Linked DNA regions of Thermopolyspora flexuosa. The protein of the gene in region 2 interacts with the protein of the main gene of each other region in a pairwise test. Links are inferred from orthologs where the notes say so. Each region holds a gene or a part of one and is shown on either strand. Other genes may lie near its edges.

The links.
Region 1: the proteins of FHX40_RS00390 (region 2) and FHX40_RS07500 interact in binary tests that used the Escherichia coli proteins (3 or more experiments, as listed by UniProt). The link is inferred for Thermopolyspora flexuosa from one-to-one orthologs.

Annotation. Positions count from the first base shown.
Region 1 is NZ_VFPQ01000001.1:1,741,633-1,749,398, forward strand. Bases 2,689-5,650 are described here. They hold FHX40_RS07500 (diacylglycerol/lipid kinase family protein), read left to right. Parts: upstream 2,689-3,651; coding sequence 3,652-4,650; downstream 4,651-5,650. Other genes in these bases: ctaD (aa3-type cytochrome oxidase subunit I), read left to right, coding at 2,689-3,586; FHX40_RS07505 (HIT family protein), read right to left, coding at 4,665-5,126; FHX40_RS25015 (hypothetical protein), read right to left, coding at 5,159-5,620. Outside these bases: FHX40_RS07490 (CHAT domain-containing protein), read left to right, coding at 1-1,352; more of ctaD, read left to right, coding at 1,925-2,688; FHX40_RS07515 (sensor histidine kinase), read left to right, coding at 6,090-7,286. UniProt on the Escherichia coli protein: In vitro phosphorylates phosphatidylglycerol but not diacylglycerol; the in vivo substrate is unknown.
Region 2 is NZ_VFPQ01000001.1:90,447-98,047, reverse strand. The notes cover bases 2,719-5,515. They hold FHX40_RS00390 (citrate synthase), read right to left. Parts: upstream 4,886-5,515; coding sequence 3,551-4,885; downstream 2,719-3,550. Other genes in these bases: FHX40_RS00385 (zinc-binding dehydrogenase), read right to left, coding at 5,122-5,515; FHX40_RS00395 (PP2C family protein-serine/threonine phosphatase), read right to left, coding at 2,719-3,378. Also shown: FHX40_RS00405 (response regulator), read left to right, coding at 1-439; FHX40_RS00400 (aminomethyl transferase family protein), read right to left, coding at 517-1,872; more of FHX40_RS00395, read right to left, coding at 2,068-2,718; more of FHX40_RS00385, read right to left, coding at 5,516-6,096; FHX40_RS00375 (PAS domain-containing sensor histidine kinase), read left to right, coding at 7,167-7,601.

The DNA.
Region 1 (7,766 bases), 1.7 Mb from region 2 along the record:
TCGGCGCGGCCGAGCCGCGCGCGCTCGCCGCCGCCCAGGGGGCCGAGCTCGCCGCGCTCGCCCAGCGGGTCTGCCTGGAGACCGGGCGGCCGTCCCGGGACCTGCTCGCGTGGAGCGAGCGCTGGCGGGCCACCGCGCTCGCCGTACCCCCGGTCTCGCCGCCCGAGGACCAGGAGCTGCGCAGCGAGCTCACCGCGTTCCGGGAGATCACCGGCCGGCTGGAGGAGGCCCGGTCCTCCGGCGCGCCGGTGGCCGCGCTCGCCCGGGAGCAGCGGCGGCTGGAGCGCGCGATCCGCGCCCGCACCCTGCGCGTGCCCGGGGCCAAGGGCGTCGGCACCCGCCGCTTCGACGTCGGCGAGCTGCTCGGCGCGCTGGGCCCGCACACCCTGGTGGAGATCGTCAGCGTGGCCGGGCGGCTGCACGTGCTGGTGTGCGCCGCGGGCCGGGTGCAGCGGTTCGCCGCGGGCACGCTCGCCGACGCGGTCACCGAGGTCGAGCACGCCCGCTCGCTGCTGCACCGGTTCGCCTTCGGCGGGCGGGCCGACCACCGCATGGCGGTCCTGGAGGCGACCGCGGCCCGCCTGGAGGAGATCCTGCTCGGCCCGGCCGCCCGCCTGCTCGGCGACGGCCCGATCGTGATCGTCCCGCCCGGACGGCTGCACGGCGTGCCCTGGACGCTGCTGCCCGCGCTGCGCGACGCCGCGGTGAGCGTCTGCCCGTCCGCCACGTCCTGGCTCGCCGCCCGTGCCGCCGCCCCGCCGCCGCACCGGGACGTCGTGCTCGTCGCGGGCCCCGGGCTGCGCACCGAGGCCGCCGAGCTGCCCGGCCTCGCCGACCTGTACGCGGTGCGCGGCCCCACCGCCACCGACCCGGGGATCCGGGCCCGGGTGCTGCGGGACGACGGCGCGCGGGCGGGCCGGGTGCTCGAGGCGATCGACGGGGCCTGGCTCGCGCACATCGCCGCGCACGGCGAGTTCCGCGCGGACAGCCCGCTGTTCTCCTCGCTGCGCATGGCCGACGGCCCGCTCACCGTGCACGACTTCGAGCGGCTGCGCCGCGCGCCGTACCGGATCGTCCTGCCGAGCTGCGACTCGGGCAGGCTCGCCCCGGTGGGCGCGGACGAGCTGCTCGGGCTCGCCGCGGCGCTGTTCCCGCTCGGCACCGCGGGGCTCGCCGCCTGCCTGGTCCCGGTGAACGACGAGGCGGTGGTGCCGCTCATGCTCGCCCTGCACGAGCGGCTGCTCGCCGGCGTGACGCTCGCCGAGGCGATGCGCGACGCACGGCACGCCGTGGCCGGTGACCCGCTGCACCGGGCCACCGGCTGGGCGTTCACCGTGATGGGCGCGGTCTGACGGCCGCCGAGGGCCGCCGCGCCCGGCGTGGGTGAGGACCACTTCTCCTTCGCGTGGCGTGCCGGGCGGGGCGCGAGACCGTCATCTGGCCCCCTCCTGCCACCCAGACGACGGACCCGCGCCCCGCGGGTTCGCGGACCACCCCTCCGGCGCCCCGCACCGGCCCCCGCGGGCGGAATCCGGCGCCGGGGAAGTGCGCCGGCCCTCCGCCCGCCGGGTGCGCGCCCACCCCGTGCGGTTCCGTCGGAGGCCCCCGCGGCGACTTCGGCGGAACCGGTTCCGGCGGCGGGCCGGACGCCGGGCCACCGCCGCGCGTCGCGTGCGGCGGCGGGTGCGGTGCCCACGTGCATTGCCGGGGGTGTGGATTCCGGTCACGTGGGCACCGCGCGAGGGTGTGCCGGGGCGGCGCGGCCGGCCGACCGCCTCTTCGTCCGGCGCGCACCGCCCCGGCGGCACCCCGCCCAGGTGATCCGTTCATACAGAGCAGCCAGGTGGCCTCCTGATACATGCGATCCGCCGGTTTGCCCCCCACCTGCGGGGGAACGGCGCGGAGGTATGCGAGGAGGTGCGTCGTGACCACCGTCGAGCGCCCGCCGGGCCGGGTCGAGGTGCGGGGGCGACGCCGCCCGGGGGCGGTCCTCGCCCACTGGCTGTCGTCCACCGACCACAAGGTGATCGGCCACCTGTACCTCATCACCTCGTTCGGGTTCTTCCTGATCGCCGGGGTGATGGCCCTGGTGGTGCGGGCGGAGCTGGCGCAGCCGGGCCTGCAGTTCGTCAACGCCGAGCAGTACAACCAGATGTTCACCATGCACGGCACGCTGATGCTGCTGCTGTTCGCCACCCCGCTGTTCGCCGGGTTCGCCAACGCGATCATGCCGCTGCAGATCGGCGCGCCGGACGTGGCGTTCCCGCGGCTCAACATGGCGAGCTACTGGCTGTTCCTGTTCGGCGGGCTGATCACGCTGTCCGGGTTCCTAACCGGGGACGGGGCCGCGTCCTTCGGCTGGACCGGCTACACCACCCTGTCGCTCGCGACGTTCTCCCCGGGGGTGGGCGGCGACCTGTGGATCATGGGGCTGGTGCTCGCCGGCATCGGCACGATCCTCGGCTCGGTGAACTTCATCACCACGATCATCCGCATGCGGGCGCCCGGCATGACCATGTTCCGCATGCCGATCTTCACCTGGAACGTGCTGCTCACCAGCATCATGGTGCTGATGGCGTTCCCGGTGCTCGCCGCCGCGCTGCTCGCCCTCGAGGCCGACCGCAGGCTCGGCACCCACATCTACGACCCGGCGAACGGCGGGCCGATCCTCTACCAGCACCTGTTCTGGTTCTTCGGCCACCCCGAGGTGTACGTGGTGGCGCTGCCGTTCTTCGGCATCGTCACCGAGGTGATCCCGGTGTTCAGCCGCAAGCCGCTCTTCGGGTACACCGGGCTCGTCGGCGCGACGATCGCGATCTCCGCGCTGTCGATGACGGTGTGGGCCCACCACATGTTCCCCACCGGCCAGGTGCTGCTGCCGTTCTTCTCCCTGCTCAGCTTCCTGATCGCGGTACCGACCGGGGTGAAGTTCTTCAACTGGGTCGGCACGATGTGGCGCGGCCACATCACCTTCGAGACCCCGATGCTGTTCGCGATCGGGTTCCTCGTCACGTTCCTTTTCGGCGGGCTCACCGGCGTGCTCCTCGCCTCGCCGCCGATCGACTTCCACGTGCACGACAGCTACTTCGTGGTGGCGCACTTCCACTACGTGCTGTTCGGCACCGTGGTGTTCGCGATGTTCGCCGGCTTCTACTTCTGGTGGCCCAAGCTCACCGGCAGGATGCTCGGCGAACGGCTCGGCAAGGTGCACTTCTGGATGCTGTTCGCCGGGTTCCACCTCACGTTCTTCGTCCAGCACCTGCTCGGGGCGGCCGGGATGCCCCGCCGGTACGCCGACTACTCCCCGGCCGACGGGTTCACCGCGTTCAACCTCGTCTCCTCGGCCGGGGCGTTCCTGCTCGGCCTGTCCACGCTGCCGTTCCTCTACAACATCTGGCACACCGCCCGCCACGGGCGGCGGGTGACCGTGGCCGACCCGTGGGGGTTCGGCAACTCGCTGGAGTGGATCACCTCCTGCCCGCCGCCGCGGCACAATTTCACCCGCCTGCCGCTCATCCGCTCCGAGCGGCCCGCCTTCGACCTGCGCTGGGGCCTGCCCGACCGGGTGAATCGATCATCACCCTGACCGCCCGGCCCCTCCGCCGCCTACGATGACCGTACGGACACCGGTCCGCGGCCAGCGGAACCACGATGAGCCGGCACAAGGAGCACCGTGTCCGCGGGATCGTCGAGGAGGCAGGGCGGGCGAGGGTGAGCGGATTACGGAGCAAGGAGGAGCACACGGCGGCGATCCGCAAGGACAGGCGGGTCGCGCTCGTCGTGAACACCCACTCCCGGCGCGGGCGGCGCAAGTACCTGGCGGTGATGCGGCTGCTGCACGCCGAGGGCTTCCGGCCGCTCGGCGCGTACGCGGTGATGGACCCGCGGCGGCTGCCCGACACGATCGAGACCGCGCTCGCGCTCAACCCCGACCTGCTCATCGTCGGCGGGGGCGACGGCACGCTCAGCGAGGCGGTCAAGCACGTGCCCGGCACCGACGCCGCGCTCGGCGTGCTCCCGCTCGGCACCACGAACAACTTCGCCCGCAGCCTCGGGCTGCCGCTCGACCTGGCCCGGGCGATCCGGGTGTTCCGGGTGGGCAAGGTGGCCGACGTCGACCTCGGCATGGCCGGGGACCGGCCGTTCGCCAACCTCACCAGCTTCGGCGTCTCGGTCGAGGTCGCGGCGACGGTGCGGCCGTGGCTGAAGCGGGTGCTCGGCCGCGCCGCCTACCCGCTCACCGCGCTCACCATCCTCCCGCACCACCGGCCGTTCCGCGCCGTGATCACCGTGGACGGCCGCCGCCACGAGCTGCTCACCCACCAGCTCAACATCGCCAACGGCCGGTTCCACGGCGGCTGGCAGATCGCCCGCGACATCAGCATCGACAACCACACCCTCGCCGCGTACCAGCTCGGCTCGGGCAAGCGGCTGCGGCTGCTGGTGGAGACGCTGATCCGGGCCACCACGGGCCGGTGGCAGAGCCTGGCGGGCGGGCCGTTCGTCACCGGCCGGGAGATGCTCGTGGAGATCGACCCGCCGCTGCTCGCGGACGTGGACGGCGAGGTCCGCCAGATCACCCCGCTGCTGCTGCGCAGCATCCGCAACGGCCTGCGGGTCATGGTGCCGCCCGACTTCGTCGACACCTGATCCGCCCGGTCCGGTCAGCACGCGGCCGGGGGAGCGGCCGCCTCCTCGGCTCCCGGCGCGAGGGCGGCGCGGATGCGCGCGGCATAGGACTCGGCCTCGGCCGCGTCCTGGTAGCGGGTGCGGGGCCAGAAGAAGCCGCGCAGGCCGTCCTTGCGGTTGCGCGGCACGATGTGCACGTGCAGGTGGGGCACGCTCTGGCTGATCCGGTTGTTCATCGCCACGAACGTGCCGCCCGCCGCGAGGCCGCGCTCGACCGCGCCCGCCACCGCCCGCACCCGCTGGAAGAACGGCCCGACCAGCTCGACCGGGAGATCGGTGAGGGTCTCGACGTGCGCGCGGGGCACCAGCAGCACGTGTCCCTTGAACACCGGGCGGGCGTCGAGGAAGCCCACGGCCACCTCGTCGCCGAAGACCGTCCACCCGGGGCGGTCGCCCCTGACGATCGCGCAGAAGGTGCACTGCTCCTGATCGGCCACCCGACGACCCTACCGGCGCCCCCCGCGGCGGATCACCGTCCGGCGCCTGCGGCGTGCCGCCCTCGCCCCGCCCGCCGCATCCGGCGCAGCACGAGGACGAGCACGGCCAGGCCCGCGAGCAGCGTGGCCGGGCCGGTACGCCGGCCGTGACCGGCCGCCTGCGGCTCGGCGGGTTTCCCGGGTTCGCCCGCCGTACCGGGGGTGGGGGCGGGCGCGGCAGGCACGGCCTCATCGGGGGCGGGGCCGCGGGTCTCGGCGGTGCGCGACTCGGGGGCGGTTTCGGTCTCCTCCTCGTCGTCCTCGGGGATCAGCTCCCTGCCGGTGTACCGCTCCTGGGCGATCTCGAAGCCCCAGAAGCGGAGCGGCGCGATGTTCCGGGAGTACCCCGGATGGTGGAGCGGCTCGGTCACGGGACTGCGGTGGACACCGATCTCGCCCGCCCGCAAGCGGAACTTGACGGGGTCCTCCGGGGAAATCGGTTCGTTCTCGGTCATCTCCGGGCCTCCCACGGGCGCCGCGCGGGAACCCTGCACCGCCGCGCGGTCGTCGGCAGAGCCCGACTACCCCGCAGGTGCCTCGCCAATCGCCCGTCGCGGACGGCCGGTTCCGGGCGTACGGCCGGCGGACGAGGCCGTTGGACGGACCGCACACGGCGGACCCGGATACGGCGAGGTGCCCGTCCCGGCACGGTTCGGGCGGGCGGCCGGGACCTGGGGCACCGACCGGACGGGGCGGCGCGGGTGGGCCCATTGCACTCCGGCCGTCGTTGCGGGTCATTCCGGACCCGGAAACCGGCGTCCCGGTGTTCATTTCGCGGCCTACGCGCGGCTGTTCGCCCTGCAGGCGTCCGGCTACCGCGACGGGATTCCGGGTGCGTGAGGCACGGCCGCGGTACGGCGGGGCGGACGAAGTCGCCGAGGCTGCCGGTGCCGCCCGGGCCGCGCAAGGAGTAGGCTCCGGCCCGTGGAGCCCGTGGTGCTGGTTCTCGTAGTGGCCGCCCTCGTGGGCGTTCCCGGACTGGTGTTGTGGCAGGTTCTGCGGGGCCGGCGCGACCTGGGCAGCACGCGGGCGGAGCGGGCGACGTTCGAGACCCTGCACACCGCGTCGCTCGCCGCCCCGCCGCTGCGCGCCGGGCTCACCAGGGCGGGTGCGATGAAGTCGTCGCGGCACCTGCGCGAGCTGCTCGGCTCGCCCGCGATCGCGATCACCGACAGCGAGGAGCTGCTCGTCTACGAGGGGGTGGGGGACCACCATGCCGCGGACGCGTTCCGCCACGCGCAGAACACGCTGAAGGACGGCCGCACCCAGGTGCTCGGCCCGGACGTGATCACCTGCGACGTGCCCGAGTGCCCGATCCGGTACGCGGTGGTGGTGCCGCTCACCACCGACGAGCGGGTGGTCGGCTCGCTCGCCGCGTACGGCGACCACGCCTCGGCGGGCCTGGTGCGGGCCACCCAGGAGGTGGCGAACTGGGTCGACGTGCAGCTCGAGCTCGCCGAGCTGGACCGCTCCCGCACGCTGCTCATGGAGGCGGAGGTGCGCGCGCTGCGGGCGCAGATCTCGCCGCACTTCATCTACAACTCGCTCACCACGATCGCGTCGTTCGTGCGCACCGACCCGGAGCGGGCCCGGGAGCTGCTGATCGAGTTCGCCGACTTCACCCGCTACTCCTTCCGGCGGCACGGCGAGTTCACCACGCTCGCCGAGGAGCTGCGCTCGATCGACCGCTACCTCATGCTGGAGCGCGCCCGGTTCGGCGACCAGCTGCAGGTGACGCTGCGCATCGCGCCGGAGGTGCTGCCGGTGGCGCTGCCGTTCCTGTGCCTGCAGCCGCTGGTGGAGAACGCGGTACGGCACGGCCTGGAGAGCAAGGACGGCGTCGGCCGGATCACGATCATCGCCGAGGACGCGGGGTCGGAGTGCCACATCAGCGTCGAGGACGACGGCATCGGCATGGATCCGGAGCGGCTGCGGCGCATCCTCGCGGGTGACCCGGACGAGCGCTCCGGCTCGGGCGGGGTCGGCCTCGGCAACGTGGACGAGCGGCTCCGCCAGGTCTACGGCGACGAGTACGGCCTCGTCGTCGAGACCGGCATCGGCGCGGGCACGAAGGTCAACGTCCGCGTGCCGAAGTACCACCCCGGCGTCTCGGTCCGCTGACCCGCCCACGCGGTACGGCCGGGCGATTTGGGGGACATTTTCGCCTTTGGTAAAGCCGGTTACCGGCGGCGTCGGAAACGTCGCGATCGATGGGGCACGGACGGACGGGAGCGACGCGGAACACTCGCCTCCGTGCCCCGTCGTGATCGCGCCACATGTGGTTTTCGCGTGGTTCACATTGGCGTAACGGGAATGAAAAGTTCGGCGCTGTCGTGCCCAAGGGCCTTACCAGGCGGGCAGGGCCGCGGCGCGGCCGCAAGGTGGGCGTTTCCGCTGCTCATACGGGTCCTCGGCAGGACCGGGAGGTACGGCTGCGCCGCGATCGGATGCCGCTCGCGGCCATCCGGGCGGCCGAACGGCGGGCGGTGCCTTCCGCCGGGAAAGAGCCGGGACGGGCGGGCCGCCTGGCGGTTTTCATATAGGCCCTGCGACGGATTACCGGCGGGTGCGCGGATGCCGCCCGTTTTCGTGATCCGCAAA
Region 2 (7,601 bases):
GATCACCCAGGAGTACCCGGACGTCAAGGTGGTGATCCTGACGAGCTTCGGCGAGATCGAGCGGGTGCACGCCGCGCTCGGCAACGGCGCGTCCGGCTACCTGCTCAAGAGCGTGGGGCCGAACGAGGTCGCCTCGGCGATCCGCGCCGCCGCGCGCGACGAGACGTTCCTCGACCCGGCCGTCGCCCGGCGCCTCACCCGGGAGATGATCGCGCCCAGCGGGGTGAGCGCGCTCACCGAGCGGGAGCGGGCCGTCCTCACCCTGATCGCCGGTGGCCGTACCAACCGGGAGATCGCCGACGAGCTGGTGATCAGCGAGCGTACCGCGCGCACGCACGTCAGCAACGTGCTGCGCAAGCTGCGCCTCACCTCCCGGACCCAGGCGGCCCTGGTGGCCGTACGGGAGGGTCTGGCGCCGCCGCCGCCCGAGGATCCGTGACCGGTGGGGGCCGGTCGGCGAGTGCGGGCGGGAGAGTGCCGACCGGCCCCGGTCCCGGGGGCCACGCCCCCGTTCGGTCACTTGCGGTAGTGCTCCCGCACCTCCTGCACGAACGGGGCGGGCGCGACCGTCGCGCGGATCGCGACCTGGCGGTGCGGCTCGACGGCCGGCTTGGCCGTGTTCGGCTCCTCGCCCCACAGCACGGTGACCTCGGTGCCCGGCTCGGCCAGGTCACGGTCGACCGTGGCGAGCGACACGTACGCGTGCTCGTTGGCGATGTAGCCGACGTCGAGCGAGAGGCCGACGAGCCTCCCGTCCTTCTGCACCGCGTCGACCTGGTAGAAGGCGTAGCGGCTCTTGGGGAACTCGAGGTACTTGGCCGGGACGCCGTCCTCGTACAGCGTGCGCTGCGCGGCGGCGAGGTCGTCCGGGTTCCACACCAGCGTCACCTTGGTACGGCGTGCCTCGCCGGCCATGCGCTCCAGGGCCTCGCGGCCGAGGAAGTCGTGGTCGAACTTGACGATGTGGCCGTAGCCGATGTCGTACGGCGTGACGTAGTAGTCGGTGATGTCGTCGGAGACGAAGCTGCCGCCGAGCGAGCCGACCTGGGCGAGCGGCAGCCACTCCCGGTACTCCCGCTCCTCCGGGCCGAAGATCGCGGGGACCGCGGTCGGGATCCAGCCCGACTCGAGGTTCGCCGTCGAGTACGCCTTGGCGCCGGCCCGCACGAGCCCGAACTCCTTGCCGGCCTCGAGCAGCGCCTCGAGCACGGCCTCGCCGTCCTCCCACGGGCCGAACACCTCGAACCCGGGCTGCCCGGCCATGCCGTGCCGCAGCGCCCGCACCTTGCGGCCGGCGATGGTGAGCTCGGTCATGTTGAAGAACTTCACCTGCGGCAGCGGGCCACCGGTGACCTTCTCCAGCAGCCGCACCGCGGTCGGGCCCTGCAGCTCGTACCGGTAGAGCCTCGGCGGCTGCCCGGCCGGGCGCTCGACCGAGTTCGGGTCGCGCTCGATCGTCACGTCGTAACCGCCGGCCTTGGCGTGGTACTCGAGCCAGTTCGGCACGGTCACGTGGCCGACGACGTCGACGAGGTTCTCCTCGAGGTGGAAGAGGATGGCGTCGCCGATGAGGTACCCGTCCTTGTTGACCGCGACGTACTGCTTCGCCTTGCCCGGCGTGAAGTTCTTGAAGGTGTTGACGCCGAAGTCGGACAGCAGCCGCAGGGTGTCCTTGCCGCTGATGTAGAGATCGGTCATGTGGTGCGACTGATCGAGCAGCGCACACGTCTTCCGCCACGCCTGCTGCTCGGAGCGCCAGTTGGTGAACTCCGGCGTCACCGGGAAGGCGTGCGGCCGGGCCGGCGAGTTCCGCAGCAGCTCGACCACGGATCCCGCACGTTGGATCGCCGCCTCAAGACTTTCAGCACCCACGACGTCACATCCTCCTGCTCCGGTGCCCCGGCCCAGGCCTCGCCGCCCGGGCCCGCGGTGCCCCCGGCACCGCCACGTCCCAGTAGAGCCGACCGCGGACCCGGATCTCGTCCGGCAACGAGGCACACTGCACTACGACAAATGACCGATCCCGTCGCCCGGGCCGCCACGGCGCGGCGCGAGCCGTACCGCAGGTCAGGGGCGGGAGCGGACGGCGAGGAGGGTGACGTCGTCGTCGAAGGTGGCGTCGAGGAGGGCGTCGCACAGCCGGGCCAGGGGGGCGTCGGCGTGGGCGGTGGCGATGTCGGCGAGCCTGCGCATGCCGTCGTCGAGGTGGAGGTCGTGGTGCTCGACGAGGCCGTCGGTGTAGAGCAGTACGGCGGCGCCCGCGGGAAGCTCGGTGTGGTGGTCGGGGCGGGGCACGGCGAAGTCGACGCCGAGCGGCAGGCCGGGCTCGGTGCGCAGGAACCGGGCCCGCTCGCCGGGGACGATGAGCAGCGGCGGCAGATGGCCCGCGCTCGCCCAGCGCAGCAGGGCGGCGCCGGAGGCGGACGGCTCCACGCGGGCGAGGAGCACGGTGGCCATCGGGCCGCCGTGCAGGTCGTGCAGGGCCCGGTCGAGGTCGTGCAGGACGTCGCTCGGCGGCTCCCGCCGGTAGTAGGCGACGACCCGGAGCATGTTGCTGATCTGGGCCATCGTGTTGGCGGCGCGCGCGTCGTGGCCCATCACGTCGCCGACCGCGAGGCAGGCCGCCCCGTCGGGCAGCTGGAACAGGTCGTACCAGTCGCCGCCGATGTTCGGCAGCCGGGTGGCGGGCAGGTAGCGGCTCTCCAGCTCCCAGCCCTCGACCTGCGGCATGGGCGGGAGCAGCCGCCGCTGGAAGTCCTCGGTGATGCGCCGCAGCCGCCGGTACAGGTGCGCGTTCTCGATCGCCACGCCCGCCACCCGGGCGAGCGCGATCAGGATGTCCTCGTCCTCCTGCGTGTACGGCCCGCCGATCTTGTCGGCGAGGTAGAGGTTGCCGTAGACCGTCGTGCGCACCTCGATCGGCACGCCGAGCAGGGACGTCATCACCGGGTGGTCCTCGGGGAACCCGGCCGAGCCCGGATGGGTGGACAGGTCGTCCAGCCGCAGCGGCCGGGGATCGCGCACCAGCTCGCCGAGCAGCCCGGTGCCGTGCGGCATCTCCTCGCCGCGCGCCGCCGACCGGTCCGAGCAGTACCCGCGGCTGATCATCGCGCTGAACCCGCCCGACTCGTCGAGCACGCCGAGCGCGCCGTACCGGGACGGCACCACCCGCATCGACACGTCGACGATGGTGCCCAGGACCGTGTTGAGGTCGAGCTCCGCGCCGATCTCCAGCGCGGCGTCGAGCAGCATGGCCGACCGGCGGTACGGCCCGGCCTCCTCGTGCGGCTCCGGCTCCGGCGGCCGCGGCGGGTCGTCGTCCGCGGGGCCGGTCTCGCCGCCCAGGCCGGCCGGACCGACGGGCGTTCGCCTCGCCATGCCTCCCCTTCCTGTCGCACCTGTCCCCGTCCGTTACCCGCGAACCGGGGCGGGCACGCGGATCGGCGGACGGCGGAGGGAGCCGACGCGGCGGAGGCGCCCGGAAAGAGCCCTGGGGGCCGGTCCTGTGCACCCACAGAACCGGCCCCCAGGGGCGAGGGAAACGCCCGGATCAGCGCTGCTCGATCGGCACGTAGTCGCGGGCGGACGGGCCCACGTAGAGCTGGCGGGGACGGCCGATCCTCGTCATCGGGTCCTCGATCATCTCCCGCCACTGGGCGATCCAGCCGGGGAGGCGGCCGATCGCGAACAGCACGGTGAACATCTCGGTGGGGAAGCCCATGGCCTTGTAGATCAGGCCGGTGTAGAAGTCGACGTTCGGGTAGAGCTTGCGCTCGATGAAGTACTCGTCGTTGAGGGCGATCTCCTCAAGGCTCATGGCGAGGTCGAGCAGCGGGTCGCCCTGGCCGGTCCGGGAGAGCACCTCCTGGGCGGCCTTCTTCACGATCGCGGCCCGCGGGTCGTAGTTGCGGTAGACCCGGTGGCCGAAGCCCATGAGGCGGACGCCCTTCTCCTTCCGCTTCACCCTCTCGACGAAGGCCTTGACGTCGCCGCCGGAGTTGTAGATGTCCTGCAGCATCTCCAGCACGGCCTGGTTGGCGCCGCCGTGCAGCGGGCCGAACAGGGCGTTCACGCCGGCCGACACCGAGGCGAACAGGTTGGCGTGGCTGGAGCCGACGAGCCGTACCGTCGAGGTGGAGCAGTTCTGCTCGTGGTCGGCGTGCAGGATGAACAGCATGTCGAGCACGTTGACGAGGACCGGGTCCACCTCGTACGGCTCGCTCGGCACGCCGAAGGTCATGCGGAGGAAGTTCTCCACGTAGCCCAGCGAGTTGTCCGGGTAGAGCAGAGGACGACCGATCGACTTCTGGTGGGCGTAGGAGGCGATGGTCGGGAACTTCGCCAGGAGCCGAATCGTGGAGATCTCGACCTGGTCCTTGTCGAACGGGTCGAGGCTGTCCTGGTAGAAGGTGGACAGCGCGCTCACCGCCGAGGAGAGCACGGCCATCGGGTGGGCGTCCCGCGGGAAGCCGTCGAAGAACAGCCGCATCTCCTCACGCAGCAGCGTGTGCTTGGTGATGTTGGTGGTGAACTCGTCGAGCTGTTTACGGGTCGGCAGCTCGCCGTAGATCAACAGGTAGGCGACCTCGAGGAAGGTGGACTTCTCCGCGAGCTGCTCGATCGGGTAGCCGCGGTAGCGCAGAATGCCCGCCTCACCGTCGATGTAGGTGATGGCCGAGGCGCAGCTCGCCGTGTTCGCGTACCCGGGGTCCACCGCGACGTGTCCGGTCTCCTTGAGGAGGCTGCTCACGTCGATTCCGGCCGGCCCTTCGGTGACCGGACGGACCGGGAGTGACAAGGAACCCTTGTCGTACTCGAGCCTGAAAGCGGTCCCGGAGGATCCGGCAGCTTCCTCTCCGCGCCGAGCCTGCGGACTGATCGTCATCTCGGTCTCCTCTTTACCGGCCGTAGGACGAAGCCCGTCTGGACATCTTGTGGACTGTCCGAACGGACAACTCGTACGTGGGCAAACCTTTTCCCACGTAGTGTCCCAGTGCCGGTAACAACGGCTGTCAGCACCCCCGGTACGGAACAAAATCCCCGGTCCCGCAGGGATTCCGGAGGCCCGGCGCCGCCGCCCCGTCGCGCCCGGCGTGACCGGCCCGCCGGAGCGGCGTGCGATCAGCCGGAGACGAGCAGCAGCGCCCTGCCCAGGGTACGTCGTTCCTCGAGTGCCCGGTGCGCCTCGGCGGCCTGGTCAAGGCGGTGGACCGCGCCGATGTGCGGCCGGAGCACGCCCTTGGCGGTGAGCTCGAGCGCCCGGGCGATGCGGGCGCGGGCGGTCGCCGGGTCCGGGGGCGGCCCGGCGAACAGCGGGTTGTGCACGGTCACGTTCCGTTCCGCGGCATGGGCGGGGTCGATCACGGTCAGGCCACCGCCCGCCGAGCCGTACGTGACGAACCGGCCGCCGTCGGCCACGGCGTCGAACGCGGCCCTGCCGTACTCGCCGCCCGCGCCGTCGAAGACGAGGTCGACGCCGGAGCCGCCGGTCACCGCGCGCACCCGGTCCGGCCAGCCCGGCTCGGAGTAGTCGACCACGGCCGCCACGCCGAGGCCGCGGAGCATGGCGAGCTTCCGCTCCCCCCGGGCGGCGGCCACCACCCGGGCCCCGGCGTCGCCCGCGAGCTGGACCAGCAGGTGGGCCGCTCCCCCGGCCGCGGCGGTGACGAGCACCCAGTCGTGCGCGGCCGCGGGCGTGGCCTCGAACAGGCCGACCGCGGTGCCGCCGTCGTGCAGCACGGCCGCCGCCTCCCGCAGGCCGAGCCCGTCGGGCACCTCGACGATTTCCTCCTCGGCGGCGAGCAGGCGCTCGGCGTACCCGCCGTCGGTGCGCGCCACCACCCGGCGGCCCACCCACGCGGGGTCCACGCCCTCCCCCACCGCGAGCACCCGCCCGGCGCCCCCGCGGCCGGGCACGTACGGCAGGGCGGGCGCGGCCGGCCCGGCCCGACCGGAGCGCCGCATCACGTCGAGGTAGATGACGTCGGTCACCGCCACGTCCACCACGACCTGCCCGGGTCCGGGGACCGGATCCGGCAGCTCCACCGGCTCCAGCACCTCCGGGCCGCCGAACTCCCGCACCTGGATGGCACGCATCGTGATCAGACTCCTGTCGTCGTCGGGCCGGTACGCCCGACAGTCTCCGACCTCGACTTCGCTTGAGGTCAAGCCTGGCGGCGACGCCCTCTGACCAGGGATTTCGGCGAGTCCGCCGATCGCGTTCACCTGCGGCGCGTCGGTCGGGCGCAGGCCGGGCGGCCACTCGGGCAGCGGATGCCCGGCTGGAGCCGTCGGAACGCCTGGCGGGCCTCCCGGTCCACCGGATGGTCGTCCTTGCCGCTCGGCCGGTGGTTCCGGATTCGAGCGGAATTCGGGACGGCGGTGTCGATTTCCGGCATCGGCCGCTCGCCGGTGATCGCGGGGACCGATTGCGCGGTCATCTTTCATCGCTGGCGCGTTCCGCCGTCGCGATCGCCGGTACGGCCCGGCGTTCGCGACACCGAGGCCGTACCGGCGGCGCATTCCCCGATCGGCCTTCACACGGGTCGCGGTGCCGGTCAAATACTTTGTGGAAACGCCTGCACGGATGCCGTCAAGCGTGAACGGTGTTTCCCTGGGCGTCGCGGAATCCGGTTTCCCGGCACCGGCGTGCCCGATGGGGAAAGCGAGCCGGAAACATCGTCCGCACCGCCGGGCCGGCCCGGGCCGCGAACCGGCCGCCCCTGTGCGCGCCCGGGGACCGCTCCCGGCGTGACACCCCCCGACCTGCGCCGATGCACCTCCGAAGATCACCGGTCACGGGCGCGGAACGATCGGCCACGGCCCGGCGGCACCGGGAATGCGAACAGGTGAGCGAGGCCGGCCGTACCCGAGAGGAAAAGATCTACCTTCGCGGCTCACCCCGCGTCTTTGCCGATGCGAGGGCTCCCGGCGACCGTCGAACATGGCGCCGATGAGTCGCAGCGAAGGCACGATCTCCCGATGACGGCGCGGTTTCGGAGACGGCGGGCGGCGCAGGCTTTGCCGAACTTTGACGGCGCAAAGGGGTTTGACCATCGTCCCGATGCCCGTTGCAGAGCCGAACCCGACCGAGAGAGTTGTCCCGATATTGGTCTCTATGTACCTACATGGGCGATTCTGGGTACGGATGGTCGGGGGTGAGTGTCATGCAGACCAACGTGGACTATGAAGCGGTGTTCAATTCGCTGTTCGCCCCGTTCGTCGTGCTGACCCCGGACCTCGTCGTGGCGGCCGCGAACGAGGCCTATCTCCGGGCCACGGGGCGCAGCAGGGAGGAGGTGATCGGCCGTCCCATCTTCGCCGCGTTCCCCGGCGTGTCGAACGGGTCGAACGCGCGGGAGCTCGAGCCGGTGCGCACCTCGCTGGAGCGCGTGCTCACCAAGCGCACCACCGACGTGGTGCCGCTCGTGCGGCGCGAGGTGGAACGTTCCGACCGGCCCGGCGAGTACGAGGAGCGGTACTGGCACCTGGTGAACGCCCCCGTGCTCGACAAGAGCGGCAACGTACGCTTCATCGTCAACCGGTGCGTGGACATCACCTCGCTCGTCGAGCAGGCGCGCGGCGACCACGAGGGGAACGGC